DNA from 4 places in the Rhizobium changzhiense genome. Region 1 is predicted to be linked to each of the others. Evidence: predicted binding sites of a transcription regulator. Region 1 holds the regulator's gene; each other region holds the start of a gene.
What was found. Region 1 encodes LexA, which represses DNA repair genes until DNA is damaged. Its sites were predicted from a motif close to TGTTCNNNNTGTGTTCNG; they were not measured.

Region 1 (7,885 bases):
CGTAGAAATGCTTCTCTTTCGAGAACATGTGCATCGAGCCGCCCTTGCCGTGGGAATAGCCGCTGCGGCGCCCGGTCAGTTCCGCCATGACGCCGCGCGCTTCCATGCCGGTTGCCAGCATGTGGCCGTGATCGCGATAGGCGGTGATGACCTGGTCGCCTTCCTTCTGCGCCATCTGCATGCCGACGACGACAGCTTCCTGACCGATGTAGAGGTGACAAAAGCCGCCGATGAAGCCCATGCCGTAAAGCTGGCCGGCCTTCTCCTCGAAGCGGCGGATCAGCAGCATCTCGCGATAGGCCTTGAGCTCCTCATCACGATCGAAGTCGGCTACCGGGCCTCCATTCGATGCCTTGGCTGCCGGTTTTGCTGCAGTTTTGCGGCTGGAAACGGTCGCGGTCTTTCGCGGCGCCATTCAACCCTCCCTATGGGTTTGTCGTTTCTTGGTGGCGCGTACCATAGGGAAGAAATATGACCACAGCAATGCCATAATTGCATGGCTCGTATTCGGCGCTAAATTATTGGAAAAACTATGAAAATTCCAATTAACCTGTTTCCAGTTAATTGGAATAGTGATTGAATACGACGATCTCGTCGGCACGCGACATGTTGAGCTGATAACGCGCTTTTTCGTCCAACATATCCTTGTCGAGCGAGCCGTCACTCAACAGCGCGACCTGATTTTCCAGATGTTCGCGCTTCGCCTTCAAGACCGCAAGCTCTTTTTCACGGGCGACACGCTGACGCTCAAACGTCTCCGTCGCGCGCAGGCCGTAATCGCCATGGATGCAATGATAACCGAAATAGGACAGGAAGGCGACCGTCATGGCCGGAATGACGAAGCGACCGATCCTTCTCTTCTTATGATGCTTTGTCCACATACACGCATGCTCTTGAACGCATTACCAATTCATTCAATCTAACGCGCAGAGATTAACCGTTCGTTGACTCTAAAAACCGAGCAACAAAAAACCCGCGCCGAAGGGCGCGGGTCAAACCATTGAACATCAGATCCGATCAGCCGCGAATGATCGAGCGGCCGGCATACTGAGCCTGGGGGCCGAGGCCTTCTTCGATGCGGATCAGCTGGTTGTACTTGGCAAGGCGGTCGGAACGCGACAGCGAGCCGGTCTTGATTTGGCCGCAGTTGGTGGCGACCGCGAGATCGGCAATGGTCGAATCTTCCGTTTCGCCGGAGCGGTGGGACATGACGGCGGTATAGGCTGCCTTATGCGCCGTGTTGACGGCATCGAGGGTTTCCGTCAGCGAGCCGATCTGGTTGACCTTGACGAGGATCGAGTTGGCAACGCCCATGCGGATGCCGTCGCGAAGACGGGCGGAGTTGGTGACGAAGAGATCGTCGCCGACGAGCTGGGTCTTCTTGCCGGCCAGGTCGGTCAGCGTCTTCCAGCCGTCCCAATCGTCTTCAGCCATGCCGTCTTCGATCGAGATGATCGGGTACTTGGCAGCGAGCTCGGCGAGATATTCGGCCATGGCGCCTGATTCGAGCGTGCGGCCTTCACCTTCGAGAACATATTTGCCGTCCTTGAAGAATTCCGTCGAGGCGCAGTCGAGGCCGAGGTAGATATCCTCGCCCGGCTTGTAGCCGGCTTTCTCGACCGACTTCATGATGAAGTCGAGAGCTTCCGGCGCGCTCTTCAGGCCCGGTGCGAAACCGCCTTCATCGCCGACATTGGTGTTGTGACCCTGTGCGGCAAGTTCCTTGCGGAGCGTATGGAAGACTTCCGAACCCATGCGCACGGCTTCGGCGATCGAATCGGCGCCGACCGGCAGGATCATGAATTCCTGGAAATCGATCGGGTTATCGGCATGGGCACCACCATTGATGATGTTCATCATCGGCACCGGCAGCAGGCTGGCGGATGCGCCGCCGACATAACGGTAGAGCGGCAAGCCGGATGCCTGGGCGGCAGCCTTGGCGACGGCGAGCGAAACGCCGAGGATGGCGTTGGCGCCGAGGCGCGACTTGTTCGGCGTGCCGTCCAGCTCGATCATGATATTGTCGATCTGGATCTGATTTTCGGCGTCGATGCCGCCGATCGCGTCGAAGATCTCAGTGTTAGCGGCTTCGACCGCCTTTTCGACGCCCTTGCCCAGATAGCGCTTGCCGCCGTCACGCAGTTCGACCGCCTCATGTGCGCCCGTCGAGGCACCCGAGGGAACGGCCGCGCGGCCCATGCTGCCATCTTCGAGATAGACATCGACTTCGACGGTGGGGTTGCCACGGCTATCGAGAATCTCACGGGCGATGATATCGGTGATTGCAGTCATGGGTTCTTCCTGCTCGGTGGGTGATAAATGGTTCGAAACCTGTCTTAGTCGAAGGTGTGCAAATTACAATGCTGCAATAGCCTTCGGACCAGCGTTGGGATGTGGCCTACAGCACGATCATGTCAGGCTGTTGAACGTCAAGCCTTGGCGACCGCATCGAAGGCAAGCAGCTTTTCGAGAAGTCGCGGCATGTCCTTGAGGTAGACCATGTTCGGTCCGTCGGAAGGGGCATTATCGGGGTCCTGATGGGTTTCGAGGAAGACGCCGGCAATACCGGTAGCCACCGCTGCGCGCGCCAGCGTTTCCACGAATTCACGTTGACCGCCGGAGGATTCGCCCTGCCCGCCCGGCTGCGCCACGGAATGGGTCGCATCGAAGATAACGGGCGCGCCCATCGCCGCCATGATCGGCAGCGAGCGCATGTCGGAGACCAGCGTATTGTAACCGAAGGAGGCGCCGCGCTCGCACAGCAGCACGTTCGGATTGCCGCTGGCATTGAGCTTCTTCAAGACGTTCTTCATATCCCAGGGAGCGAGGAACTGACCCTTCTTGACATTGACGACGCGGCAGGTCTTGGCGGCAGCGATGAGGAGGTCGGTCTGGCGGCAAAGGAAGGCCGGAATCTGCAGGACGTCGACGATCTTTGCCACCTCCGCGCATTGCTCGGCGGTATGGACGTCGGTCAAGACAGGAAACCCGAATTCCTTCTTGAGGTCGGCAAAGACCTCCATGCCCTTTTCGATCCCGATACCACGTTCGGCCGACAGCGAGGTCCGGTTCGCCTTGTCGAAGGAGCTCTTGTAGACGAGGCCGATGCCGAGCTTTCCGCAAAGCTCTTTCAGTGTGCCGGCAACCATGAAGGCGTGGTCGCGGCTCTCCATCTGGCAGGGACCGGCAATCAGCGACAGGCGGCCGGTATTGGAAAAGGTGACCTGGCCTTGGCCTTCGCCGATCCTGACTTCGGAATTCGTATCAGTGCTCATCGTGTTTCCTCGAAGGCGAAGAGCGTGCCCTGCCCGGGCGCGGGCTTCACCAGAATGCGATTGTTCTTGCGCGTGTAAGTCACCCCGTTAGCAGCCAAATGCGCTTCTGTCACGGCAAGATCGGCGACAGTGAAGAGGATTGCCCGGCCGCGTAGGCCGCGATCGGCGGATGAGCCACCAATGTCGAAATAGGCCTCCAGCCCTTCTGGCGTCATCAGGCTGATTTTGGCATTCGATGCCGCGATATTGACGCCGAAACCGGTTTTCTCGACTGCCGATTGCGCCACGGCAAGGCTGACGAAGGCAGCGAAGGCGGCCGGCTCCGGCGTGCAAAGCGCGATCTCGACTATGCCGGTCACACCATTGGCATGTGTTTCAAGCGCGGCGCGGTCGGTCGGCAGCGGATTGACGCGCTCGACGGTGAAAAGCAGGAGATCAGGCGCGCGCAGGTCGGCGGCAAAAGCCAGCTTGAAGCCGGCAATCGTCTCGGAACCGTCCGGCATCGTCATCGGCCGGGTGAACTGCAGCATCTCGCCGGCGCTCGATCCGTTGCCGACGAAATTCTGATGATCGATGCCGGCATCCTTGCTGCCGAAAGCCAGCCCCGAAAGCCCCTCCTCGCCGCAGCGGAAGCGGAAGGCCTGGTTGCGGGCGGTGAAGACGTTGCCTTGCCGCGCCGATGCCTCGCTCTCTTCGACGCTCGCAATCCCGAGCGGCTCCAGATAGGTCTTGTCGGCAAAGAAGACGCAGGCGTTTTCCGTTCCGAAGGGGTGGCGCGCATCGGCGGCAACGGTGAAGCCGAGCTTGCCGAGCCTCTCGCGCGCCAGATCGATATTGACGACCGGCAGCACGATATGATCCAGCGGGTACGGTTTGGCGGAATGCTCGTTCATCATGTCCCTCCTGGAAAGGTCAAGAGATGTGCAGCGCGACCTTCAATACAAGACTTGTGTCCCAATCCGGCGAATGAAAATAAAAATCTCAACGAGTTGGCGCCAAGTTTTACGGAAATTTAGCTACTTGCGGAACACATATGGAACATATAGTGTCTGTTCTGGATTTGTTTCAATCACGAGGTCACAACGTCGATGCTCACGCGCAAACAACAGGAGCTTCTCCTCTTCATTCATGAGCGCATGAAGGAATCCGGCGTTCCGCCATCTTTCGATGAGATGAAGGATGCCCTGGACCTCGCCTCGAAGTCCGGGATTCATCGCTTGATTACAGCGCTCGAGGAGCGCGGCTTCATTCGCCGCCTACCGAACCGCGCCCGCGCGCTTGAGGTCATCAAGCTTCCGGAGGCCTACAGCCCCAGCATCCAGCCCCGGCGCGGCTTTTCGCCGAGCGTGATCGAGGGCAGCCTCGGCAAGCCACAGCCGGTCGCCGCCCCTGCTCCTGCAAAGCCCGTCGCCGACAACGGCAATTCGGTCTCCGTGCCGGTCATGGGCCGAATCGCTGCCGGTGTTCCGATCTCGGCGATCCAGAACAACACCCACGACATCGTCGTTCCGGCCGACATGCTCGGCTCCGGTGAACATTACGCGCTGGAGGTCAAGGGCGATTCGATGATCGACGCCGGCATCTTCGACGGCGACACCGTGATCATCCGCAACGGCAGCACTGCAAGTCCCGGTGATATCGTCGTTGCCCTCGTCGATGACGAGGAAGCGACGCTGAAGCGCTTCCGCCGCAAGGGCGCCTCGATCGCGCTGGAGGCCGCCAACCCGGCGTACGAGACCCGGATCTTCGGGCCGGACCGTGTCAAGGTACAGGGCAAACTCGTCGGCCTCATTCGCCGCTATCACTGACATTGGCCAGTCCGGTTTCGGTAAAACTATTGCTGCGCCAGTCATAGGCGCGATGGCGCATCCATGGCCGCGACAATGCATCGAATGCGGTTGCGACCTCCGGGCCGGCGTCCGTGAAGCGCAACTCGATGGAACCGCTCCTGCGCAGCGTCTCACCGGTGAAGAGCGTCGCACCTGAGCGGCAGCTGTTGAAGCGAAGGCGGACCGACGTCACGACGATATCGGCCGCGTCGCATGCCGGACCGAGATAGGCGGCATTGTCGATGACGGTTACCACCTGACCATTGCCAAGCCTTGATGTGCACCAGGCCTTCTTGACGCAGGAAAAGCGGTTTGCGTCACCGCCCGATGCGGCGGCCCGCATCGCGGTCCTTGCTTCGTTCTGCTGATCGCGGGAAAGCCTGACGCGGCGATCTTCTCCCTCCGGCGGGATAGCAGGACCGTCCAGCATCTTCGGCGGATCATGCTTCGGCAGGACCAGCGCTCTCTGCCACTGGTCGAAGATGAAATCCGGCGGTCTTTCACGGTTGGAAGCCATTGCCGCCGCCTCGACGATTGCGACGAGACTACCATCCTCCGAAATCACCAGATCCGGCGGCCGGGGAACCGGCAGAAGCAGCAGGATGAGCGTTGCGACCCCGATAATCGATGTGCCGATATGGCGCAACCGGGTGCGGAGCAGCGTCAGCAGCAGAAAGCCTGCCACGGCGACGGTGAAATACCAGGCGGGCAAACGGCCGACGTCGATATTGCCATCCCAGCCGGACACCGTCTTGGCGACCGCGATCACCAGATCGAGGCCGAATCCGACGATCTTCCAGGCCCAAACATCCAAGCCGAAAGGCATGAGCAGCATTGCCAGCAAGCCGGCCGGCATGATGATGAAGGAGATGATCGGTATTGTCGCGAGATTTGCCGGCAGGCCGTAGGCGGTCAGGCGATGAAAATGCTCGATCGAAAACAGCGCGGTGGAAAAACCGCCGATCAACGAGGTCAGGAAGACGCCGCCGAAGAAGCCCGCAACGGTAACGAAGGGCCTGATGATCGGCAGCTTCAGGAAAGCGTTTTCGCGGACCCGCCGATCCTTCCAAAGCTGATAGCCAGAGACCAGCGCCAATGTGGCGGCAAAAGACATCTGGAAGCTCGGACCCAAGACCTCGGACGGCGAAATGACAATGATGACAAGCGCGGAGAGAGCGACATTGCGTAGGCTGATCGACGGCCGGTCGAAGAAGACGGCGATCAACATAATGGCCATCATGATGAAAGCGCGTTCGGCAGAGACCGCAAAGCCGGAGATCAGGAAATAGGCGGTGACGGTGATGAGCGCGCCGGCGGCGGCGATCTTCTTCGTCGGATAGGCCTCGGCGACACCGGGAAAGAAGCTGAGCAGCATCCGCAAGCCGACGAAGAAGATTCCGGCCGACAGCGCCATGTTGAGACCGGAGATGGCGATGATATGCGCCAGACCGGACTGGCGCAGCGCTTCCGTCGTCGCATCCGAGATGGCGCGCCGCTCGTCCGTCACCAGAGCAGCGGCAAAAGCGCCGGTGTCGCCGGGCAGGATCGACCTTATGCGGTCGCCGATACCGCTGCGCAGCCGGTAGAGCCATTCCAGCAGCGCTTCGGTCGTCGATCTGGCCGCCTGCGGACCTGCCTGCACATCGACCTTCGTCGGCGCACCGTAGAAGAAGCCGTTGGCGCCGATGCCATCGAAATAGGCACCGAAGGAGAAGTCGTTGAGCCCGGGAAGCGCTGGGCCTGCCGGCGGCGTCAGCCGCGCTCTGCCAGTGATGATATCGCCGATCTCGAAGGCCACGTCCGCGCCGCGGGCGATTGCGGTGATGCGGTCCGGCGGCCGCTTCACCTGTGGCGCCTCAGTGCCGGTAACGGCAAGAATGTAGCGCCACCGCCCGCGACCATCACCTTCGCGCCGCTCGACACGGCCGGTCACCGTCGTCGTCACGGCGGAATCGAGGATCACGGTGGAAGCCCGCTGGCTCTCGAACTGCGCCGTGACCATGCCGCAGGCCACGAGTGAAAGCGCCAGCAGCGTTGCCCGCACTGCCGCCCGGCTGCGGCCGGCGATGAGAACCGCCACGGTCAGCGCCAACAGGCAGAGCAGTGATGCAACGAGAGGAAAATCCGATGCCGCGAGAAACCAGCCGGCTGACCCGGCGCCGAGGAAGACCGGCGAAAACAGCAGCAGGCGGCCATGGTCTACCTCCTCGCCCAGCATGCGCATGCCGGCACGCAGCAATTGCGAGGCTGCGGCCGGCAGCCGGTGGCGCAATGGTGTCTCCGACTGCGTCCTTGTCGCTCGCGTCACCACGACAGGTGGTGAAAAACTGGAGGAGTCGGCAGGGCCTTCGCCCGCTTCCGGCCGCAATTCGACTGTCGTCAACTCCTGCATGAACCGCCCAAGCCCGGCTGCGAAGGCGGCCAGAATGCAACCTCCAATCAAATCCGGCAAGCATAATCGATTGAAATATGAGGGAAAATCGCGAGCGCCAAAAGACCAGTCGAATCATCGGCTTCCGATATGCATGCGGCTCATCGCTGCAGTGCCTAAAAGGTGATACCGCAATGCACAAAATGCCATCACGGTAACTTGGCATTAGCTTCGCGATCATATAGCTATCGGTGAGGACGCTTAACCCCTATGGCGCTTTTATGGCGCCACCGCCATTTCGGAGGATCAGCATGACGGATCAAAGCGCTACAATAAAAATCGGTGACAAGTCTGTCGACCTTGCTGTCAAAAGCGGCACGATCGGCCCGAGCGTCATCGATATCGGTGCC
Region 2 (7,885 bases), on a different contig from region 1:
AGAGCGGAAGTGGTTCGTCACGCAGGGCCTTGATCGCCCACAAGGCGTCGCGGCGCTGAAGTCCCAGCGACGGCAGGAAGGCGTCGGCCTCGGCGAGTTCGACCAGAGACGCCGCTGGGACCCCGGACCGTCGCCACATGTCGTCAACGCTTTCGAACGACTGATCCATGCGAGCAGCCACGACACGCGCGGCATCGGCGGCGGCAAGGCCGCGCACCATGCGCATCCCGAGGCGGACTGCGTGTCCGTCAGTATTGCCAATGCGCTCGAGCGTGCAGTCCCACCGGGAATTGTTGACGCAGACGGGCCGAATCTCGACGCCGTGGTTCCGGGCGCAGCCGACGATCTGGGCCGGCGCGTAAAATCCCATCGGCTGCGAGTTCATGAGTGCCGCGCAGAAGACGTCCGGATGGTGGCATTTCACATAGTTGGAGGCATAGGCGATCAAGGCGAACGACGCCGCATGGGATTCCGGGAATCCGTAGCTGCCGAATCCTTCGAGCTGGCTGAAGGTCTTCTCGGCAAACTCGGCCGTGTAGCCGTTCTTGATCATGCCGGACACGAGCTTGTCTTTGAAGCGCGAGACGCCGCCGGTGAACTTGAAGGTCGCCATCGATTTGCGAAGCTGGTCGGCCTCGCCGCCGGTGAAGCCGGCGCAGACCATCGCGACCTTCATGGCAGACTCCTGGAAGAGCGGAACGCCGAGCGTCTTGCCGAGAACGGCTTCCAGTTCCGGCGTCGGATAAACGACCGGCTCCTTGCCTTCCCGGCGACGGAGATAGGGATGCACCATATCGCCCTGGATCGGGCCAGGCCGCACTATCGCGACCTGAATGACCAAATCATAAAACGTCCGCGGCTTGAGCCGGGGCAGCATCGCCATTTGTGCTCGGGACTCGATCTGAAACGTCCCCAACGTGTCCGCTTTCCGGATCATCGCATATGTCGTCGGGTCCTCCTGCGGGATCTTGGCGAGATCAAGATCTTCGCCCTTGTGTTCTCGAATGAGAACGAAGGCCTTCGCCATACAGGTCAGCATCCCGAGCGCCAGCACGTCGACCTTCATGAATTTGAGCGCCTCGACGTCGTCCTTGTCCCATTCGATCACTTGTCGGTCGACCATTGCGGCGGGTTCGATCGGAACAAGATCATCGAGGCGGTCATGCGTCAGGACGAAGCCACCTGGATGCTGGCCCAGATGCCGAGGGGCACCCATGAGCTGCTGCGCAAGTTTGAGGGTCAACGCTAGACGGCGGTCTTCCGGGTTCAAGCCCTGATCGCGAAGACTGCGGTCGCTGACCAGCTCTTCCGACCACGCCCACATGCCCGAGGACAAGGCTTTGATGAGGTCCTCGGGCAGCCCCAACGCCTTGCCGACGTCGCGGATGGCGCCCTTCGCCCTGTAACGGGTCACCGTCGAACAGAGGGCGGCCTTGTCCTTGCCGTAGGTCTTGTAGATCCATTGGATGACCTCTTCGCGCCTCTCATGTTCGAAATCGACGTCGATGTCTGGCGGCTCATCGCGCTCCTGGGAGACGAAGCGTTCAAATAGAAGGTCGTTGGTTGAAGGGTCGATGCTGGTGATGCCGAGGATGTAGCAGACGGCCGAGTTCGCCGCCGACCCCCGCCCCTGACAGAGGATGCCTTGAGACCGGGCGAAGCGGACGATCGAAAAGACGGTCAGGAAGTATGGGGCGTATTTCATCGTCCGGATGAGATCGAGTTCGTGACGGACGATCTTGAGAACCTCCGGCGGCAGGCCTTCCGGATAGCGGTTTGGCACGCATTCCCAGACATAATGCTCGAGGGATTCCTGCGGCGTCTTGTCTGCGAGGATCGCCTCCTCGGGATACTGATAGCTTAGCTCGTCCAAGGAGAACTTGCATCGCTCGACGATCTCCATCGTCCGGGCCAGCGCCGCGGGGTAGCGTGGAAACAACCTCTCCATTTCATCGGGTAGCTTTAGGTAGCGGTCAGCATACCTTTGTCTCTCGAAGCCGACGTCGTCGATGGTGGTGTTGTTGCGGATGCAGGTGACGACGTCCTGAAGCTGCCGCCGGCCCGGCTCGTGGAAAAGAATGTCATTGGTGACAACCGTCTTCACCCGATGCTTGACGGCCATGTTCGCCAACGCGTGTAGCCTTAGCTGGTCATTCGGACGACGCCGGAGACAGAGCGAGACGTATGCCCCGTCTCCGAAGATCTCCGCCATCTTGCGAAGTTGGACGGCGCAGGCGTCGTCTGGGAGGTCGGGCACGAGGATACCGAGGAGGCCTTCAGAATAGAGGGCGACGTCGTCGAGATTCAGGATGCAGTTCGCCTTGCCGCCTCTGCCCTTACCGAGCGTCAGCAAGTGGGTCAGGCGCGAATAAGCCGCGCGATCCGTCGGATAGACGAGGATCGAGATGCCGTCCTGCAGATCGAGCCGGCAGCCCACGACAAGGCGGACGCCCGTCGCGCGGGATGCTTCCAGCGCTCTGACGATGCCTGCCAGAGAGTTTCGGTCGACCACGCCGAGAGCTTCGATGCCGAGTTCCTTGGCGGTTGCGAAGAGCTCGTCGGTCGACGACGCACCGCGAAGGAAGCTGAAATGCGTCGTGACCTGGAGCTCGGCGTATCTCATCCGAATATTCCGTGCATGAACCACTTGTGGGAGCCCGTTTCGGGATCGATGCCGTCGCCGGAGCGAAAGATCCAGTATCGTTCGCCGCTCTCGTTTTCGATGACGAAGTAGTCCCGCACAGCCTCGAATTCGCTGTCACGCTTCCACCATTCGCCGAACACGCGCTCCGGGCCGTCCGCGCGTTTCACGCGATGGCGCTTGCCGCGCCAGGTGATGCTGGCAGGCGGATGATCCGGCAGCAGAGCTATCGCCTCGATCGGATCCGGACGCGCAAACAGCCGCACCGGCCGTCGCCAATGGTGAACCCAACCTTCCGTCACCTCCTCGCCGACCGCGGCGATCCGCTGGACGCTACGCTCCGGAACGTCGGACGCGACCGGCGCGACCCGGTAGACTCGCTGGCCTCGATTGCCGAAGACGTCGATCAGCGGCGTGATGTCGGCGTCCTCGTCATCGACAAGCGAGGACGCCGTCTGCTTCTCCTCGAGCGGTTCCGACATCACCGCGACGAGGGTCAGCTTTTCGATGCCGAAACCCGGTTCGATCTTTTCCGTCCGGTCGCGGAACAGTTTCGTCAGCCACGCGACGTCTCGCACGGGCTTGGCGGTTCCCGCTCTGATCGCTTGTCTGGTTCCATCGACCTTCTCGACGATGAGGTCGGTGCGACGGACGCCAAGACCCTTCCGCTGAAGTTCGGCGACGAGTTGAACAACCAGCCGTCCGACATACTTGTTGATCGTCTCCGCCGCGCCGATCGGTTCGGCGAACGCCCGGCTGACCTCGATGAGTTCCGGGCTACGGATGGGATCTATTGGTTCGCAGATGCGACCGAACATCTGGTCGAGACGGCGGCCCACTTCCGGTCCGAAGCGAAGCGCCAAGGGAGCGCGCGCCGTCGCCGAAAGTTCCCCTATCACCCGAAAGCCTAGCGTGCGCAGATCGCCCACGATCTTCTCGGGCAGCCGCAGCAGCGAGATCGGAAGGCGTTCGACGGCCCGGATAGTCCCGCCACTCGGGACGACGACGGTTTCCCGGTTGATGGCGCGGGCGCATGCATGAGCCGCGCCCCACGTGTCCGCAATGGCGACCCGTGCAGTCAGGCCCTTGGCACGAAAGCGGTTGGCGACGCTCGTCAACATGCGCTCCTCGCCGCCCTGCAGATGGTCGGCGCCCTCCGTGTCCATGACGATGCCGTCCGGCGGGTCGACGGCGACGATCGGTGAATACTGGCTGAGCGCCCACATGGTGATGCGCTCGAGCGCCGCTGCATCGGCGGCGGCATCGGCATCGATCATCCGAAGGCCCTGGAAGAGCGCCTGCGCCTTGGCGGCCGGCATGCCCAAATGGACACCGGCGTTCCTGGCGGCGGCATCGGCGGCCGACACCCAGCGCTTGGAGCCGCTCTTCGAAATGACGGCGATCGCCTGGTCAACGGGAATGGCGGGATCGGCCCGCCTGATCCTGTCCGTCGGCAGGTCGGGAAAAAATATCGATACGACCCTCGGCATCGCAGGCTCCTACTTCGAACTCGGCGCACTCACCCGCTTTCACCCTCATCAGTTCCAGAAACCACCTCGCCCGTCCGACGCCCGGAACCGGCAGTTCCTCGCTCGGAATGACGCTCACCCTCCAGCGCGTGGTCGACGCTGTCGGCTGCCCGAAATCACTGGCCTCGGTCTGCCGTCTCCAGCGCCGCACCACGAGCGCCATTGTGCCGCTCTTCTCGGCAGCAAGTTGCAGCCGCCGCGACGCCGCCATCGGCAGCCGGACGATCTCGCCGATCACTGCGCCGAGGCCGCCGTATGAGAGGCCCTCCTCCATGTTGGCAAGAACGTCCTCCTCCTTATCGGACTCGACAAAGACGACCCGGTTCGGATGCAGACCCGCCTGAGCCAGGGCCGGGAAGAACAGGTCGGGACGTGTCAGGCACCAGACGACCTTCCCTTGAGTGCGGGCGGCTATCCCGGCCACGAACAGGGCGGCGGCCGCCCCATCGACGGTGCCCGCCCCGCCGCCGGCACACTCGTGCAGCGCCCCATAGGCCAACCCACCGCCCGGAAGCCGATCGTCGATTTGTGCGAGGCCGAAAGGCAAAACGCCTCGCTTGCGCTGACTGGCGCTTTGGAGGTGCGCGATCTGCTCGCGCAGGCCGTCGAGGACGGCGTTTGAAGCGGCGGCTGAGTTCATGATCTCCCTTTGACGGCAACCCGTTTTCAGCTTGAGAAACAGCAGTATGTTCTGTATTTGTTCTTAAGGCGTAAATGAGTCAATGCGCATGTAGCCCGCTGAAGTTGAGCACGGATGCAAAGCAGAAAAATCGTCAGCGGATTCAGTCGGATGGCAAGGAAGGAATATTTTCGGATGCGCCGAACGCGGCTTGTGGACGATGCGATGCCGAGACTGAAAAATCACCAGGTCCCGGTGGTCGAACTCATCTGCCTCCTCTGCGATCGCCATTGTGCCCATGAGCGCAAACTGTTGGTGAAAGCGTTTGGCGCAAGCGTCAGCTTCGCGGAAATCCGCCGACGCATGGCTATGGGCTGCGAGCGGATGCAGACGCCCAATGGGGACAAGTGTGGGGCACACTTCCCATGTTTGAGTGATGGTCTCGCTGATGGAAGCTAGATGATGACAGGCGAAGACAACCACGAGCGGCCGCGCAAGATCGTGCATGTCGACATGGACGCTTTCTACGCATCGGTCGAGCAGCGCGACAATCCGGAACTGCGTGGCGTGCCGGTTGCCGTCGGTAGTCCTGCCGCCCGAGGCGTCGTGGCGGCCGCCAGCTACGAGGCCAGAGCCTTCGGCGTCCATTCCGCCATGCCGTCGGTGACTGCGCAGCGGAAATGCCCGGATCTTGTCTTCGGTCAAACCCCGCTTCGACGCCTACAAAGCCGTCTCGATGCAGATCCGCGCCATCTTCGCCGAATACACGCCGATGATCGAGCCGCTGTCGCTCGACGAGGCCTATCTCGACGTCACCGAAAACCTGAAGGGCATGGAGATTGCGACCGAGATCGCCGAGGAGATCCGCGCGAGGATCAAGGCGGCGACGGGGCTTAACGCGTCGGCGGGAATCTCGTACAATAAGTTCCTGGCCAAGATGGCCAGCGACCTCAACAAGCCGAACGGCCAAGCCGTCATCACCCCGAAGAACGGCCCCTCCTTCGTCGAACAGCTTCCCGTCAAGAAATTCCACGGTGTCGGGCCGGCGACCGCTGAAAAGATGCACCGGTTGGGGATCGAGACCGGCGCGAACCTCAAGCAGCAATCGCTCGAATTCCTGGTTCAGCATTTCGGGAAGTCGGGTCCGTACTTCTACGGGATCGCCCGCGGCATCGACAATCGCCAGGTCAAGCCGGACCGGGAGCGCAAATCTATCGGCGCGGAAGACACGTTTTCGCAGGACATCCATTCCTTTGAGCCCGCCCGCGAAGGGCTTCAGCCGCTAATCGAGAAAGTTTGGGCCCACTGCGAGGCCAATGAAATTGGCGCCAAGACGGTAACACTCAAGGTCAAATATGCCGACTTCAGCCAGATCACGCGCAGCAAGACCGTTCCCGCACCTCTGTCGGCGATTACCGATCTTGAAGACGTGGTCGACCTGCTTCTCGCGACAATCTTCCCGCCGCAAAAGGGGATCCGCCTGCTCGGCGTCACGCTGTCTTCGCTGGAACAGCGCGCAGCTCTCACGGAACCGCAGCTGCGGCTGGCGCTTAGACGGCGAGCATTGTCTCAACAGAAGGGGTCGAATGGCGCCTGACCCTGAATGTCCCCGCCGGCAGCGGCCGAAGGATTTCCTCCTCGGGCACAAGTGCGTCGAGCCAGACCATCCGTTGATCGCGGGTGAGAACCACCATCTGCCGGTCATGGAACGGCGCGATATCGGTATTCGCCTCGGTCGTCAGGACGGCATAGGCCTCCGGCCAATCGGGGGTCGCAGGCCGCCATATTCCCGCGAAATAGAACCAGTCGCCATTGGCGAGCGAAAAGCTGAAGCTCCGATGGCGAAACTGGGACGCCGGCACCAGGCATCGGTGCGTCGGAAACGTCCTTCCTTCCGATCGGATGACGTTCACTGCACGCGGCCCGCCGTCGCGCGGACGCAGACCCCAAAGCAGCTCCACCATCTCCACATCGCCTTCATGGCGTCTTATGATGACGCGGCGCTCGTCGAGCGGGGCATCGGACTGGAAAACCTTCGCGCTCATAATAATAGAACATAGCAGGAACACGTCCACGAGACAACCAGAACCGGAACGGAGGACACATGTGCAATGATTATCGGCTGATGGTGGATGTCGCCTCGATCGTCGAGGACTTCGCCGACCTCAAGATCAAGATCCGTTTCGGTGAAGGTACGCCGAACCTCGAAGCGCGTGAGGACATCAAGATCACCGATGTCGCTCCCATTGTCAGGACTATCGATGGCGTGAGCGATGAAGCGGAGTTGGTGCAGCGGCGCTGGAGCTGGCCGGGGCCGAACAAGCGACCGGTCTACAATTTCCGGTCGGAAGGCCGGGAATTCAATTCCAACCGCTGCCTGATCGTTGCCGACGGCTTTTATGAATTCACCGAACCTAAGGACCAGAAAAAGAAGCGCAAGGACAAATGGCTGTTCACGAAGAAGGACGAGCCGATCTTCTGCATCGCCGGCATCTGGCGCGACACGCCCGAGGTGGGCCAGGCCTTCACGATGCTGACGATGGAGCCAGGGCCGGACGTTGCGCCATACCACGACCGGCAGATCGTTATTCTCGAACGGGGCGCCTGGGCTGATTGGCTCGATCCGACCGTCTCGGTCAAGTCGCTGCTCAGGCCCCTGCCGCCTGGCACGCTTTCGATCGAACACGTCGGCTGAGCTTTAAACCGGCTGGCGAAGCAACACATTTCTTTTTGCTCCCTGTCCGGGCCGATCTTCCTTCGCAATCCCTCCTCTTTCGAGCGGGCGGTTGGTGTCGCAATGCACCGTGACGGAACCATCTCCTGTCGGAGCGGTTTGATAGGCATCTTCAAGCTCTCGTCCTACGGAGTATGCATGGCAATATTTTCCGCCAGCAATCGAGACGCGGCCGCCTATCCGATACAGTCGCTCTTTGTCCCGTTTCCCTTCGTCTGCTTCACGCTCGCACTAGCGACCGACATTGCCTTCTGGCAGAGCGGCAACGTGATGTGGCAGAATTTTTCTGCATGGTTGCTGCTCGCCGGGCTCATGTTGGGCTCGCTTGCCATTCTGGCCGGATTGATGGATCTGATGCGTCC
Region 3 (7,885 bases), on a different contig from region 1:
CAGCATAGGAGAGAAGCACGGGGTCGTTGGCGCGGATAAGCTCATGCATTGCCGTCGTTTTCCTTCCAATTTCGCCCAGCGCGACAATTCACCCCTTGCCGCGTCCATCGCCCCTTTCTATTGTCAGGTGCAATGAATGAATAGGAGTCCGGGTCGTTGGGCGTGGTCATACCGCTTGAAGAAAGCAAAAACAAACTGGCATCCATAAAGCCGTTGGTCGATCTCACCAGGGCGGATATGGAGCGAGTAAACCAGCTCATTCTGTCTAAGGCCGGCTCCGATGTGCAGATGATCCCCGAAGTGGCGAACCATCTGATCTCGTCCGGTGGCAAGCGGCTGCGGCCGATGCTGACACTGGCCGCCGCATCGCTGTTCGACTACAGGGGCGAAAACCACGTCAAACTCGCCACGTCGGTCGAGTTCATGCATACGGCAACGCTGCTCCATGACGACGTCGTAGACGAAAGCGATCTGCGCCGCGGCAAATCGACGGCGCGGATGATCTGGGGCAACCAGGCAAGCGTGCTGGTCGGCGACTTCCTGCTCGGCCAGGCCTTCCGGATGATGGTCGATGTCGGCTCGCTCGATGCGCTCGACGTCTTGTCTTCCGCCGCCTGCGTGATCGCCGAAGGCGAGGTGTTGCAGCTTTCCGTCGCCAAGAACATGGAGACGACGGAGGACGATTATCTCTCCGTCATCCGCGCCAAGACGGCGGCTCTCTTTGCCGCCGCCGCCGAAGTCGGGCCGATCGTCGCCGAGGCCGGCCGGTCCGGCCGCAATGCGCTGAAATCCTACGGTATGAATCTCGGGCTCGCCTTCCAGCTGGTCGACGACGCGCTCGACTACGGCGGCAAGGCCGCCGATCTCGGCAAGAATGTCGGCGACGATTTCCGCGAGGGCAAGATCACCCTGCCGGTCATTCTCGCCTATCGCCGCGGCACCGCGGATGAGCGCGCCTTCTGGCGCGATGCGATCGAGGCCGGCAACAGCACCGACGCCAACCTCGAAAAAGCGCTGGGACTGATCACCAAATACGGTACGCTCAGCGACACGATCGGCCGCGCGATCCATTACGGCACGATCGCGCGCGATGCGCTTGCGCCCCTTCCCGATACGGTCTGGAAATCCGCCCTGATGGAAGTGATCGACTTCTGCATCGAGCGGGTCAATTGATCAAACGTCCTTGATCGCCGGCTGATTTTCTTGCAGCGCCGCTTCAAAAAAGCCATCCTGTTATGAATCAGTGATCGCAACTGATTTTGCGACCGGCACCATTTGTCGGGACGCTGTCGAAGAAAGGTTTCCTAATGCGGCAGAGAATCGCCATCCGTCTTCTTACGAGCGCAGCGCTAGCCGCTGTCCTTTCGCTCAGCGGTGTCGGCGGCGCGAACGCCGAGGATGCGGCCAAGACAGACGATGCCGGCACTGCCGTTCACTTCGATGCGGACAGCGTCACCACTTTCTCCGGCGCCTTTCTCGCCGCACGCACCGCCGATGTCGATCATGACTACGAAACGGCGATCGAACTCTACAAGAAGGCGCTGCAGATCGAGCCCGGCAATCCCGAGATTCGCCAGCGTTTGATGATCTCGCTGCTGCTCAATGGCGATATCAAGGACGGCGTCAAATATGCCAATGACCTGAAGGGCGATCCTTCCGTCGAGCGCATCACCACGATCGTGCGCGGCATGGATGCCGTGCGCCGCGGCGACTACAAGTCCGCCGAGGCCATTCTGAAATATAAGGGGCCAAACGATCTCGACCGGATGATGAACGACCTGCTGCTTGCCTGGGCCCGCGTCGGTGCCGGCCGCGGCAAGGAAGCGCTGACGATGGTCGAGAAGATGAAGGGGCCGGACTGGTTTCGCATCTTCCAGAATTACAATGCCGGCGCCATCGCCATCACCACCGGCGACGTGAAATCCGCCCGAAAGCATCTGAACGATGCCGTGCTCGACAAGGAGGGCGGAGCGACCGCGCCCGACACCTTCATGCGCGCCGTGATGGCGCTTGCCCGCCTCGAAGCAACACAAGGCAATAAGCAGAAGGCGCTCGACGCCGTTTCCGTCGGCGACAACCTGCTGCCGAACTATGCGCCGCTGAACGCGCTGCGCGACAGTATCGAAAAGAACGAGAAGCAGGAACAGCAGGTCAAGACGGCCGAAGAAGGTGCCGCCGGCGTGCTCTTCTCGGTTGGCGGCGCGCTGAACCGCGACGGCGCCGAGGATATCGTCTCGCTTTACCTGCAGACGGCCAATGCGCTCGATCCGAACAGCGCCGATACGCTGGTGCTGCTCGGCGGTATCGCCGAGAAGCAGAACCAGATGGACCGCGCTATCGCGCTCTACAAGAAAGTGCCCGAGAATTCGCCGATGCGGCGCATCTCCGAACTGCAGCTCGGCCTTGCCCTTGCCCAGGGCGGCAAGGTGGATGAGGCGCGCAAGCACCTGCAGGCGCTGATCGCCTCCGACCCGAAGGACATCCGCAGTTACCTCGCCTATGGCAGCGTGCTCTCCGACGCCAAGGACTACCAGGCGATGGCCACGAATTACGACAAGGCCGTCGATGTGATCGGCCCCATTCCCGGCCGCGCCAACTGGAGCGTCTTCTTCCAGCGCGGCATCGCCTATGAGCGGCTGAAAAAGTGGGACCAGGCGGAACCGAACTTCCGCAAGGCCTTAGAGCTCAATCCCGACCAGCCGCAGGTGCTGAACTATCTCGGTTATTCCTGGATCGACATGAACCGGAACCTCGACGAAGGTCTCGGCATGATCAAGAAGGCCGTCGAGCTTCGCCCTGACGACGGATACATCATCGATTCGCTCGGCTGGGCCTATTTCCGCCTCAACCGCTTCGACGATGCCGTCGACGAGCTGGAGCGGGCCGCCCAGATCAAGGCCGGCGACGCGACGATCAACGACCATCTCGGCGATGCCTACTGGCGCGTCGGGCGCAAGCTCGAGGCCGTCTATCAGTGGAACCGGGCGCTCGCCTCCGAGCCCGAAGCTGCCGAGATCCCGAAGATCAAGGACAAGGTCGCCAACGGCCTGCCTCCCGTCAGCGACGATGCCAAGGCGGCCGACAAGAAGCAGCCGGACCCGGCACCGGTCACCCCGCCGCCGGTCGACAAGAAATCCTGACGGGCTGATAATATGCCTGAAGAGGGCCTGGCCGAGGCTTTCGGCGTCACCGAAGAGGCGCGCGCGAAGATCAACCTCGCCCTGCATGTGACGGGCCAGCGGGCAGATGGCTATCATCTGCTCGACATGCTGGTGACCTTCGCCGATTGCGGCGACCGGCTGGGCTTCCTGCCTTCGCAGGCCGACACGTTCACCCTGTCTGGCCGCTTCGGCGAAACGCTTGCCGACGATGGCGGCACCAACCTAGTGCTGCGGGCGCGCGATCTGCTGCGCGAAGCGGTCGGCGCCCTCGCCTTCCCTGTCCATATCCACCTGCAAAAGAACCTGCCGATCGCCTCCGGCATCGGCGGCGGCTCGGCCGATGCAGCGGCGACCCTGCGCGGCCTGATGCGGCTCTGGGGCATGAGCCTGCCGGTGGAAGCGCTTGCTACGCTCTCGCTGAAGCTCGGCGCCGATGTGCCGATGTGCCTGGAGAGCCGGCCGCTGATTGCCCGCGGCATCGGCGAACAAATCGAAGCTGTGCCGGAACTGCCGGCCTTTGCCATTGTGCTCGCCAATCCGCTGAAAGGCGTCTCGACGCCGGAAGTTTTCCGGCGGCTGCCCGCGAAGAACAATCCGCCTCTGAACCTGGCTTCAAATCTCGCTGGGACTGCCGACTGGCTCGCGGCGATCGGCATCGCCCGCAACGACCTGGAGCCGCCGGCGCGCGAACTCGTGCCCGAGATTTCGGCGATCTCGGCAATGCTGCAGGCCCGCGGCGCCCTGCTCACCCGCATGTCCGGCTCCGGCGCCACCTGTTTTGGCATCTTTACTACTATGGCCGCTGCGCAAGAGGCGGTGACAACTCTTCACGGCGAGCGGCCGGACTGGTATTTCCAGGCGACGGAAACGGTTTCGGGAGGCGCATGATGGCAGGTCTGGACGAAAAGCGGCCCTTCATCGCGGTCGGCATTGCGGTTCTCACGATCTCGGATACACGCACGCCGGAAACGGACAAGTCAGGCGACACGCTGGCGGCGCGGATCACGGAGGCGGGGCACAGGCTGGTCGACCGGGGGATCGTGCCCGATGATCGCGAAAAGATCGCCGCGCGGGTGAAGGCCTGGACTGAGAACCAAGACATAGACGTCGTCATCACCACAGGCGGCACCGGCTTTACCGGCCGCGATGTGACGCCAGAGGCGCTGGAGCCTTTGTTCGAAAAGCGGATGGACGGCTTTTCCGCCATCTTCCACCGCATCTCCTACGAGAAGATCGGCACGGCGACGATCCAATCGCGCGCCACGGCAGGTGTTGCCAACGCCACGTTCATCTTCGTGCTGCCGGGTTCGCCCGGCGCCTGCCGGGATGCCTGGGACGGCATTCTGAAAGGACAGCTCGACTATCGCAGCGCGCCGTGCAATTTCGTCGAGATCATGCCGCGTCTGGACGAGCACCTGAAACGCGGCGCGACAAAATAGACTGCCTGCAACAGCGGCATTCTTATGTCGCAAGGCCCGGCAGGACGGGCATCGTGTCCCAGCTGTCACCCGACAGCAGGACGCAGCTTATGCCGTGAACATCCGTGACGATGAGGGTCCAGGTGCCGCTTTCGGCGGCATAGACCTCGAGAATGGCGTTCTGGTTGATCAGTCCGACTGCCGTGAGCTTTTCGGCGAAGTTCTTGTCCAGGAAATTGACGATTTCGGGTCGGCCTGCGCAACTGCGCATCATCTGCGATGCTGCCGAATGCGGATGCGCGATCACCAATGTCGGCAATATGACGGCCATGAGGCCGTAGATCATACTGCGTACGCCGTAGATCCTACCGCGTGTCATGACGCACCTCCTTTCGCCGGGTACCCGGCAGAAGAGGAGATTTTTCGCTGACCTGTTCTGCCGTTCACCGGCATTTCATGGCCATTCCGTTGCGAAGCGCGGCGCTTCGACGGCGCCATGCACTAATTATAGCGCGAAATCCTATTGGGCGCCATCTTTTGCGCGATGACGGGAGGAGCATGATACTCCTCCGAGGTTCGGCGACCCGCCCCTCATCCGGCTGCCGCCACCTTCTCCCCGTAAACGGGGCGAAGGGACATGCCGCGCCGCCTTCCTCAACCTCAACCTCGACGCTGCGTTTGGCACGTCCCCTCTCCCCGTTTTTTACGGGGAGAGGGTTAGGGTGAGGGGCTGCCATTGGCGCGAAGGCAGGATGACGAAGAGCGGAATTGCTTAGCGTGCGGCGCGGGCGACCCAGGACGGAATGAGTTCGCTCGCGAGCTTGCGCGGCTTCTGGCCTTTGACGAATTCCGTAAGAGCCATCCCGCTTTTGGCGGTGGCGAGCGCCAGCTTCTTCGGCATCAGCAAACCAAGCTCCAGCGGCGGCACGGCCCGGCCGACACGCTGGAAGAACGGGCGCCGATAGCCGCGCGAAGCGGTGAAGCGCGCCGGCAGTTTGTTCAGTGCGACGTATTCGGCGATTTCATCGATCCAGCCGGCCTGGGGTCTGGCGCCCGGCTCGACGAAGAGCAGCCATTCACCGCGGGCGGAGCGGACGATGTCCTTGATATCCCATTGCGAATGGAAGCGGCAGCCCGCGGCGTCGGCGACCCGCGAGGTGCCGTCGCGCGAGCCGTGATCGAGTACGACCACGTCGCTCACCAGCCCCTCCACCGCGCCTGCCACCAATACCGATAATGTCTGTGCCAGCTCAGATTCCTGATCCTGACATTCGAGAACAACCGTCAACATTGACCATTTATAATGCGCCGCACAAATTTTTGCCAGCGCCGTTTTCCTCATTTTGTTCTTGCATTGTTCTCGTTTTGCGGATAGGAATTTAATCAGCAAAACGGGCGGAGGCGATGGCTTTCCGCCGCGGGAGAATCCGATGAGAGAGCAGTCCCTGGCAGGGCAGGCCGCATTCGCGCCTGCCAATACGGCAGATATTGCCGATGCGATGATCGTGTCCTCCGGTCTGAGAGTCGAGGTCGACCGGCGGCGTGGACGTGGGGCGGGACTGAACCCGACAGGTCGGTTCGAAGCACAGCAGCGCGAGACCGTCGACGATGGCTGGCAGACGTGGGAAGAGCTGCCGCCCTTCAAGACCGAAGTACAGGTCGAGAAGCCGCGCACGGCCATCACCCGCAACGAATCGCCGGACCTTTCCTTCGACCGCTCGATCAATCCCTATCGCGGCTGCGAGCATGGCTGCATCTATTGTTTCGCCCGGCCGACACACGCCTATATGGGCCTTTCTGCAGGGCTCGATTTCGAGACGAAGCTCTTTGCCAAGCCCGATGCGGCAAAACTGCTGGAGCGGGAACTCGCCAAGCCCGGCTACAAGGTGCGGGTGATCGCGATCGGCACCAATACCGATCCCTATCAGCCGATCGAGAAGGAATGGCGCATCATGCGCGGCATTCTCGAGGTGTTGAACAAGGCGAACCATCCGGTATCGATCGTCACCAAGTCGGCGATGATCCTGCGTGATCTCGACATTTTGCAGGAGATGGCAGCTAAGAACCTGGTGCGCGTCGGCATCTCGGTGACCACGCTGGATCGCAAGCTTGCCCGGACGATGGAGCCGCGTGCCGCCACACCGCCGCGGCGGCTGGAGACGATCCACACCCTTGCCGAAGCAGGCATCCAGACGGCTGTCATGGCCGCACCGCTCATCCCGGCGCTGAACGACCACGAGCTGGAGCGCATCCTCGAATCGGCCAAGGCTGCCGGCGCCGCCGAGGCGAGCTATGTCATCCTCAGGCTGCCGCTCGAGGTCAGCCCGCTGTTTCGCGACTGGCTGCTGCAGCATTATCCCGATCGTTACCGGCACGTGATGTCGCTGGTGCGCTCGATGCGCGGCGGCAAGGATTATGATGCCGAATTCGGCAAGCGCATGAAGGGCGCCGGTCCCTATGCCTGGCAGATCGCAAGGCGCTTTGAGATGGCCGCCCGACGTTTCGGCCTGACGCGCCGCAGCGTGCCGTTGCGCGACGACCTGTTCGTGCCGCCGGACGGCAGCGGCGTGCAGCTGTCGCTGCTCTAGCCTTTTGTTTTTTACGCAATTCCGAACGGAAAACCGCGCCGCACTTTTCCTGGAATTGCTTCAAGCTTGCGCATCGGCTTCTCGATAAAACCGCCCTGTTTTCGAGCTCCGAGCGCAATTCCCGCGGATGGCCCTGACCGCCACCATCCGCCGGACCGGTCCCCGGCCGCCGCCCTGATCCGGGGACTTGCGGGAAATCGGGTTGGCGTGCGAGGTTCAGCCGCATGAAACCTCGCACGCCACCCGATTCTCCCCTGCTTTTCGACACGGCACCGCTCGTGCCGGATTTCAAACTCGAGCTCAAAGCCCGCAAGGCCGGCCATTGGCCGGTCGCCGGCGCCGATGAGGCTGGCCGTGGGCCGCTGGCGGGACCGGTCGTCGCTGCCGCCGTCATCCTCGATCCAAAGCGCATCCCCGAGGGTCTGAACGATTCCAAGCAGCTTTCGGCGCAACGGCGCGAGGAACTGTTCGTGCAGATTCTGGCGACTGCGACCGTTTCCATCGCCTCCTCGAGCTCGACGCGCATCGACGAGACGGATATCCGCAAGGCAAGCCTCGACGCCATGCGCCGCGCCATCTGCAGCCTCGCCATTCCGGCCAGCTACGTACTGACCGACGGGCTCGACGTGCCGCCCGGCCTCGATTGCCCCGGACAGGCCGTGGTCAAGGGTGATGCCCGCTCGGTCTCCATCGCCGCCGCATCGATCGTCGCCAAGGT
Region 4 (7,885 bases), on a different contig from region 1:
ATCGACCAGTTGCGCAGGATATAATCCTGGATCGACGCCCTGATCCACCAGCTTGCATAGGTGGAAAAGCGCACGTCGCGTTCCGGCTCGAAGCGGGCGGCGGCCTCGAGCAGGCCGACATAACCTTCCTGCACCAGATCGCTCATCGGCAGGCCGAAATTGCGGAACTTGCCGGCCATGGATATGACGAGGCGCATATGCGCCATGGCGATTTGGTTGCGCGCGCCGCGGTCTTCGTGATCCTTCCAACGGGTGGCGAGATCGTGCTCTTCCTGGCGGGCGAGATAAGGAGCGGCCATCGCGATTTTGATCATGCGCCGATCTGCAGACATGTTCTTCATTTCGATCTCCTGAACAGGCCTCTCGCCCTGAAATGAACAATAAAACTCATGTTCCGGAACATCGCTGTCCGGATTGAATGGGTTCTGAATGCATAAAAGCCTCGCCCTGGACTTTTCAGGGGAAGGCTCTATTTCTCATCATGTGCCGGTAAGACGGCCGGGCTGGACCTGTTTCTTCAGTTTGCCGGATGGGCAATCTAGAAAAGGCATGATCCGCTCCTCATCGAACATTGACGGAATAGCAGTTCGCCCGTTGAGGCCGTTGCCCGACGAGCAGTCCGCAATTACGTGTGATAAACGCGGCAGCCGGGAAAAAGTTCCAATAAAAAAACCCGGCGCAAAGGCCGGGTTTTTTTACAAAATATCAGGGTCGCTTTATGCGGCTTCGTCCTGTGAATCGTCTTCTTCGATCGCCTTGCCGCGCTTCGGACCCTTGTTGAGATTGGTCTCGACGAGGCGAACGGCTTCGGTTTCCGACATCTTGTTGACGGCGGCGATTTCGCGCGCCATGCGGTCGAGTGCAGCCTCATAAAGCTGGCGCTCGGAATAGGACTGTTCAGGCTGGTTCTCGGCACGATACAGATCGCGCACGACCTCAGCGATGGAAATCAGGTCACCGGAATTGATCTTGGCATCATATTCCTGGGCGCGGCGGGACCACATGGTGCGCTTGACGCGCGCCTTGCCCTGCACGACCTTCAAAGCACGCTCGACGAAATCCGTTTCCGAAAGCTTGCGCATACCAATGCTCATCGCCTTCGCGACCGGAACCTTCAGACGCATCTTGTCCTTCTCGAAATCGATAACGAAAAGTTCGAGCTTCATGCCGGCAACTTCTTGCTCTTCGATAGCGGTGATGGTACCGACGCCATGAGCGGGGTAGACGATCGATTCACCGGTCTTGAAGCCGTGACGTGCTGTAGAAGGCTTTTTCTGCTGAGTCGTCATTCTATTCAAAAACTCCCTGTTACGCTTCCGGCGGCGGCCGGAGCCGGGTCAGTCAGGCCCGGGTGAGACGGTAGTATCCGTCGGGTGACTTCACTCTGGTCCCATCGGGCAAAAGCAAAGACTTCTTGCGCACGATCTTGGGACCCGGCGCTCAAAGCGTTGATATGTCACGGAAACCGTGTACGGATTTGTTTTGCTTTCGTGATGGTTTTGGGCATGCGTTATGCCACAAATGGAACAGTAGACGAAACCTATCATAAAAATATGAGGAAATCAATAATTTGCTTCGCTTGAGTCATGCGAGCAACACATGTCACCCATATGCCTCACGCAGCTTTTAAAACGTTTCGCGCCGCGGTCGCCCGAATCCGGGGGCCGAATGTGGGCGCTGTCTCAATCGCCGGAACCGGGCTTCTCCGAAAAATACTTCTCGAATTTTCCGGTCTCGCCATCCATTTCCTTGGCCTCGGGCAACGGGTCCTTCTTGACCGTGATATTCGGCCAGATCGTGGCATATTCGGTATTGATCTTCAGCCATTTGTCGAGGCCCGGCTCGGTATCGGGCTTGATCGCCTCGGCGGGACATTCAGGTTCGCAGACGCCGCAATCGATGCATTCGTCGGGATGGATGACGAGGAAATTCTCGCCCTCATAGAAGCAGTCGACAGGGCAGACTTCCACGCAATCGGTGTATTTGCACTTGATGCAATTGTCGGTCACGACATAGGTCATGAAGAACTCCAGGATTTCCATGCGGATGGGGCCGGGCAACCTGGAACGTCGCGCCTATCCCCGTGCCGGAAGAAAAGCGTGAGCAGGCTTGGGAGGCAAGCACGCTTCCGGCAGGTTGTCAGTGACCTATCGGCTTTGGCGCCGGATTTCAAGGATAAACGATCTGCAAAAGCCGCCACCGCAGACAGAGTTTTCTAATCCTCGTCCGACATCAGCCTGTCGATTGCACGTCTTTCCTTTTTGGTCGGACGGCCGGTGCCGGTGGCCCGGATCGCCTGCTCGTAGGGCGTGAGACGTTTTGTCTCATCGGGCGGCGGGGATTGGTCGTCGTAGAGCAGGCGCGCCTCCTCGTATGGCCCCCGCCGTTCGCCGGCAAGGCGCATGACGAGAACGACATCGCGCCGCTCCAGCGTCAGGTCGATACGGTCGCCCGGCTTGACCATCTGGCTTGGATGGTTGCAACGCTCGCCGTTGATGCGCACATGGCCTGATTGGATATGGCTCTGCGCCAGCGAGCGCGACTTCACCATGCGCGCGAAGAACAGCCACTTGTCGATGCGCTGGCGCGAACCGCTTGTCGGCTGTGTCTCCCCGCTCATGATTACTTCTTCATCTGCTCCTTGAGAGCTGCGAGCTTGGCGAAGGGCGAATCCGGATCGATCGGCTTCTCCTTGCGCGGCGGCTTGGCCTCGAAGCGCAACGGCTGCGAGCCGCCACGATTGTTGTTGCGGTCGTTGCGATCGTTACGCTCGCCGCGATCCTTGCGATCGCCGCGGTCCTGCCGGTCGCCGCGCGGCTGGTCGCCACGCGGTTGGTTGTTGCGGTCGCCTCTTGCCTGCTGCGGCCGGCCACCATCGCGACCGCCGCCTTCCTTGCCGCGGTTCTGGCGATTGTTGTCGCGGCCGTCGCCGCCGCGATTGCCCTCGCCGCCTTCACCGCCGCCCGGCCGGCGATTGCGGTCGCCGCGCTCCTGATTTTGACCGCGCTCTTGGCCCTGGCCGCCACGGCGTTCGCCATGCCCGCCGCGCCCCTGGCGCTGATTGTCGTTGCGACCGCCAAGACGCCACAGAAGAACCGGCTTCGGTTCCGCCGGCTCGCCGGCTTCCCCAGGAGCAGATCCTGCTTCCCCGGAAGCCGATACCGCTTCCACAGGAGCGGAGGTTTCCCCGGAAACAGAGGCTTCCGCCGGAGCAGATGCCTCGATCGCTTCGGCCGGAGCGGGGCTTTCAACCGCTTCCGCCACGGGCGCGTCGGCAACCGCCGAAGCCGCCTCGGTTACGGATGGCTCGGCAGCAGTCTCTTCCGCGGCGCCATCGGCATCGTCGTGATCGGCCTTTTCGGCTGTCTCTTCCGCAGGCGTTTGCGCGCTGGCGGCAGGTACTGAGGCCGCATCCTGCGCCGCAAGATGGACCGATGCTTCTTCCGCCTTCACGGCATCGGCGCGATAGCCGAGACCCTTGAGGATTTCTTCCATGTCCTCGAGCGTCGCACCGAGGATCGACAGCATCGCCGTCGTCGTCGTGAAGCGGCGGCCATCATAAGCACCCTCCGGACGGTTGTTCTGACCAGGCTTCCATTGCAGCAGCGGACGGATAATATCGGCAAGCCGTTCCAGGATGTCGATACGCACGGCACGCTTGCCGAGGAAACGGAAGCCGGCGAGTTTGTAGAACATCCGCTCGAAGCTCGGATCGGTGACGACGGAGGTGCGGCCGGCGGCAAGCACGGGAATGAGATCGCCATAGCCCGGCTTGTCGAGACCGTCGTTCTTCAGCGCCCAGAGCAGCGTGATGAGCTCGGCCGGCGCCGGCTTCAGAAGTGCGGGAACGAAGATATGATAGGCGCCGAAACGCACGCCGTAGCGGCGCATGGAGGCACGGGCCTCTTGGTCCAGCGACTTCACCTCCTCGGTCACGTCGCGGCGGAACAGTACCCCGACATTCTCGACGAGCTGGAAGGCAAGCCCCTTGGCGAGACCCTGCAGGTCTTCGGCACGCGACAGATCGTCGAGCGGCTTCAGCACCGTGCTGATATGATGATTGACGAAGCGCTCGATGCGGGCGGCAACATGATCGCGGGCATTGCCCGTCAGTTGCTCGTCGGCCAGCAGAATCACGCGCGGACGCATGATGTGATCGCTGCCCGAAAGCCGCGCCACCGGGTCGCCCAGCCAACGGATCAGCCCATCCGAACCGATCACCAGATCGCTGTTGCCGGCGGCATGCATCCGGGCCGCGCGGGCTTCGAACTCGAGCCCGAGCGCCTTCTGCGACGCAGCCTGAACCGCCTTGGCATCCGGCCCGTCCGTTCCCGCCACCGGCGTGAAACGGAATCCGCTCAACTGCCCTACATGATGTCCTTCAACGAAGACATCGCCATTCACACTGATTTCAGCTTCCAGCATCGCATTCTCTCTCAGGCGCTTCATGAGCACAGATGTCCTGCGATCAACAAAGCGTTTCGTCAACCTTTCATGTAACGCGTCGGACAATCGATCTTCGATTTCCCGCGTCTTTTCCTGCCAGTGTGTCGGATCGGCAAGCCAACCGGGCCGATTCGAAACGTAGGTCCAGGTCCTTATCTGCGCGATTCGCGCCGAAAGCGTGTCAATTTCGCCATCTGTTCGATCGGAGCGATGAACCTGCTCCGCAAGAAACTGCTCATTCACCGTGCCATAGCGGACGAGATCGGAAAAGAGGGTCGAGATAAGATCGGCATGTTGTGCTGGGGTGATACGCCGATAGTCGGGAAGTGCGCAAGCCTCCCAAAGTTTTTCGACGCGCGCCGGCCTGTCGGCGAGATCGATGACCTCTGGATAACGCGAAAGCTGTTCCAGCGCCTGCTGGTCGACCGCAGGCAGCGCCCGCGTCAGCCCCGGCACGCGCGGTCCCGTCTCAAGGCTGGCGCGCAGCGATGCGATTGAAGAGAAGTCCATCTCGGTCGTGCGCCACTGCAAAACCTTGACGTTGTCGAACTCGTGGCCCTCGATGCGCTGCACCAGCTCCTCGTCGAAGGGCGAGACTTGCCCGGTGACGCCGAAGGTTCCGTCCCGCACATGCCGCCCGGCGCGCCCCGCGACCTGGCCGAGTTCGCCCGGATTGAGATTGCGAAACTGGTAACCGTCGAATTTCCGGTCCTGGGCAAAGGCGACGTGATCGACATCGAGGTTGAGGCCCATGCCGATCGCATCGGTCGCCACCAGATATTCGACGTCGCCGGCCTGATAGAGCGCCACCTGAGCATTGCGGGTGCGCGGGCTGAGCGCGCCGAGCACGACCGCCGCGCCGCCGCGCTGCCTGCGGATGAGCTCGGCGATGGCATAGACCTCGTCGGCGGAAAAGGCGACGATGGCCGAGCGCTGCGGCAGCCGTGTGATCTTCTTCTGCCCGGCATAGAAAAGATGCGAAAGCCGCGGCCGCTCGACGATAGTGATGCCGGGCAGGAGCTGCTGCAGGATCGGCCGCATCGTCGCCGCGCCGAGCAGCAGCGTTTCCTCGCGGCCGCGAAGATGCAGGATGCGGTCGGTGAAGATATGGCCGCGCTCGAGATCGCCGGCGAGCTGCACCTCGTCGATCGCGACGAAGGCGGCTCTGGTTTCGCGCGGCATCGCCTCGACAGTGCAGACGGAAAAACGCGCATTGGGTGGCGAAATCTTTTCCTCGCCGGTGACCAGCGCCACATTCTGTGCGCCGACCTTCTCGACCACCCGCGTATAGACCTCGCGCGCCAGCAGCCGGAGCGGCAGGCCGATCACGCCCGTCCCGTGCGCGACCATGCGCTCGATGGCATAATGGGTCTTGCCGGTATTGGTCGGCCCGAGCACCGCGGTCACACCGCGCCCACTCAGAATCATCGGCTGCGAAGTCAGTGTCATGGGTCCATGCAAATGAGGCGGGGTGGCCCCAGGAAAATCTCGGCTCCTCGATGGGAGCTGGACAACACATGGACAGCTGCCGCCGCAAACGCAAGGGCAGATTTCAAAATGCCTCGGGGATTGCGACCTTTGCGAGTCGCCCGGAACGGCCGAATTTCCGATTCGGAACAGCGTGAGAACGAATCAGCGACGAATCGATGACTCCGGCTGATTCAGCTTTTGTTCACGGCTAAGTATTGATTTTGAATCACTTTTTCCCACTAGATGCTGAATCGCGAAACTCTCTCCTCTTCCCATTTTCGCCGTCGTAAGTGACGATCTTCGCCCGATCTCGAACAGGCGAAAATCCGCCCGAAATTAACCTCTCGACCAAAGCCGGAACGAATCGGAGACGAATCGCTGACGCTGGCATTTTCGCCTTTCGTTCACGGCCACATCTGGTAGCCTTATCAGGTCCAGGCCCTAGATGCGCATTGGCGGCAGATCGCCTCGCTCCGCCTCGTCGTATCAGCATTAATCTTTCAGGCGCCGGATTCAGACAGCGTTAAGTCAGGGCGGCCAATTGTGGCGCGCCGATCAAAAACGGAACGAATCGCTGACGAATCGGCGACATCGCGATTTTCCCACTTTGTTCACCGCAACATATTGTATTTAAATGTCTTTTTAACCATAGCGGCGTTTTTACGAGATGACGGAAATTAAACCGTGAATCAGGCTTCGACACATTTCCGGAGCTTAACCGGGAACAAAAATCGCCAATACGTGTTTCTCGTCCATCCAAATTGCGGATGAAATGAAGGAAACACACCATGCTTGGCACGATACTTCTTATTATCCTCATTCTGCTCTTGATCGGAGCCTTGCCGAATTGGGGTTACAGCCGTGGCTGGGGCTATGGACCTTCTGGTGGTTTGGGGCTAGTTCTCGTGATTATCATTATCCTTGTACTAATGGGCCGCATCTAAAGCCCAACTAACCTGGGGAGTTACGACATGATGAAGAAGATTGTTCTTATTGGTGCCCTCGTCGGCGCCTTGGCATCCTGCACAGCGACCGAGCAAGGTACGGCGATCGGTGCCGGCACCGGCGCGGTTATCGGCGGTGCCGTCACCAACAGCTGGGGTGGTGCCGCCGTCGGCGCCGTTGCCGGCGGTTTGACCGGCGCGCTGATCGGCCAGTCGGTCGAACGCCGCGGCTACTGCGTCTATCGCGACCGCTACGGCCGCCGCTACGAGGCCCGTTGCCGCTACTGATCGGCAAAGCATATCGGACTCCCAACGGGCGCTTCGGCGCCCGTTTTCTTTTGCCGGTCGCATCCGTCAACGAGACGTTGACAATCGGTTACGAAAGTCAAACCTACCACCGCCCAACGGGCAGGCACATATTTCCTTCAGAGCGCAACGGGCAGGCACAGCCGCCCGGCGCACCGGAAAGGAAACGCTTCCATGATTCAGATTTTGCTGAGTTCCCTCGTCGCCGTTCTCATCGCGTCGGCTTTCCTGACGACCGCGATATCAGCCCTCGGCACCGATGATCCTTCGCTACGCAAAGTGCCGGCCAGAGCTCGGCCACAGCGACGTCCGAACACAGACCGCCGCTCTTGATCTTCCCGAAAACGCACCACTACACCGGCCACAACCGGCATCACGAGACGTTCAAAAAACAGCGATAGCGCGTCCTGCCGGACGCGCTATCGCTTTGAATCTAATCTCTACCGTCGACTCGAAGACAGAAATACCTAGGCGAAGAACTGTCCGCCATTGGCCGTGAGCGTCGAACCGGTGATGAAGCCGGCGTCGTCGGAGACGAGGAAGGTGACGCAGCGCGCGATCTCTTCCGGTTCGCCGAGACGGCCGACCGGGATCTGCGGAATGATGCGTTCGTTCAGCACCTTCTCCGGCACGGCAAGCACCATTTCGGTTCCGATGTAACCGGGGCAAATAGCGTTGACGGTGATGTTCTTGGCAGCACCCTCCTGAGCCAGCGCCTT

Region 2: the regulator LexA is predicted to act here: its motif matches at 4,858-4,875, upstream of G9X68_RS18505 (ImuA family protein).
Region 3: the regulator LexA is predicted to act here: its motif matches at 5,924-5,941, upstream of G9X68_RS04700 (PA0069 family radical SAM protein).
Region 4: the regulator LexA is predicted to act here: its motif matches at 6,059-6,076, upstream of G9X68_RS23805 (helicase-related protein).

What each region holds. Positions count from the first base shown of each region.
Region 1 is NZ_JABFCQ010000002.1:236,131-244,015, reverse strand. Features, by position in the region: gene pdhA (pyruvate dehydrogenase (acetyl-transferring) E1 component subunit alpha) at 1-415, opposite strand, end outside; gene G9X68_RS10610 (FtsB family cell division protein) at 561-881, opposite strand; gene eno (phosphopyruvate hydratase) at 1,018-2,292, opposite strand; gene kdsA (3-deoxy-8-phosphooctulonate synthase) at 2,430-3,275, opposite strand; gene G9X68_RS10595 (VOC family protein) at 3,272-4,168, opposite strand; gene lexA (transcriptional repressor LexA) at 4,364-5,083, shown strand; gene G9X68_RS10585 (ComEC/Rec2 family competence protein) at 5,064-7,496, opposite strand; gene gltA (citrate synthase) at 7,787-7,885, shown strand, end outside.
Region 2 is NZ_JABFCQ010000003.1:730,968-738,852, reverse strand. Features, by position in the region: gene G9X68_RS18515 (error-prone DNA polymerase) at 1-2,623, opposite strand, end outside; gene G9X68_RS18510 (Y-family DNA polymerase) at 2,620-4,131, opposite strand; gene G9X68_RS18505 (ImuA family protein) at 4,052-4,810, opposite strand; gene G9X68_RS31995 (hypothetical protein) at 4,985-5,248, shown strand; partial or broken gene dinB (DNA polymerase IV) at 5,252-6,386, shown strand; gene G9X68_RS18495 (SOS response-associated peptidase family protein) at 6,340-6,837, opposite strand; gene G9X68_RS18490 (SOS response-associated peptidase) at 6,894-7,484, shown strand; gene G9X68_RS18485 (DUF2231 domain-containing protein) at 7,662-7,885, shown strand, end outside.
Region 3 is NZ_JABFCQ010000001.1:925,716-933,600, forward strand. Features, by position in the region: gene G9X68_RS04665 (putative signal transducing protein) at 1-49, opposite strand, end outside; gene G9X68_RS04670 (polyprenyl synthetase family protein) at 157-1,173, shown strand; gene G9X68_RS04675 (tetratricopeptide repeat protein) at 1,308-3,140, shown strand; gene G9X68_RS04680 (4-(cytidine 5'-diphospho)-2-C-methyl-D-erythritol kinase) at 3,153-4,049, shown strand; gene moaB (molybdenum cofactor biosynthesis protein B) at 4,049-4,600, shown strand; gene G9X68_RS04690 (hypothetical protein) at 4,623-4,958, opposite strand; gene G9X68_RS04695 (glycosyltransferase family 2 protein) at 5,352-5,870, opposite strand; gene G9X68_RS04700 (PA0069 family radical SAM protein) at 6,010-7,167, shown strand; gene G9X68_RS04705 (ribonuclease HII) at 7,392-7,885, shown strand, end outside.
Region 4 is NZ_JABFCQ010000005.1:194,883-202,767, reverse strand. Features, by position in the region: gene G9X68_RS23825 (RNA polymerase factor sigma-32) at 1-341, opposite strand, end outside; gene G9X68_RS23820 (CarD family transcriptional regulator) at 717-1,289, opposite strand; gene fdxA (ferredoxin FdxA) at 1,683-2,021, opposite strand; gene G9X68_RS23810 (RNA-binding S4 domain-containing protein) at 2,216-2,620, opposite strand; gene G9X68_RS23805 (helicase-related protein) at 2,623-5,895, opposite strand; gene G9X68_RS23800 (DUF3309 family protein) at 6,705-6,860, shown strand; gene G9X68_RS23795 (YMGG-like glycine zipper-containing protein) at 6,888-7,148, shown strand; gene phbB (beta-ketoacyl-ACP reductase) at 7,634-7,885, opposite strand, start outside.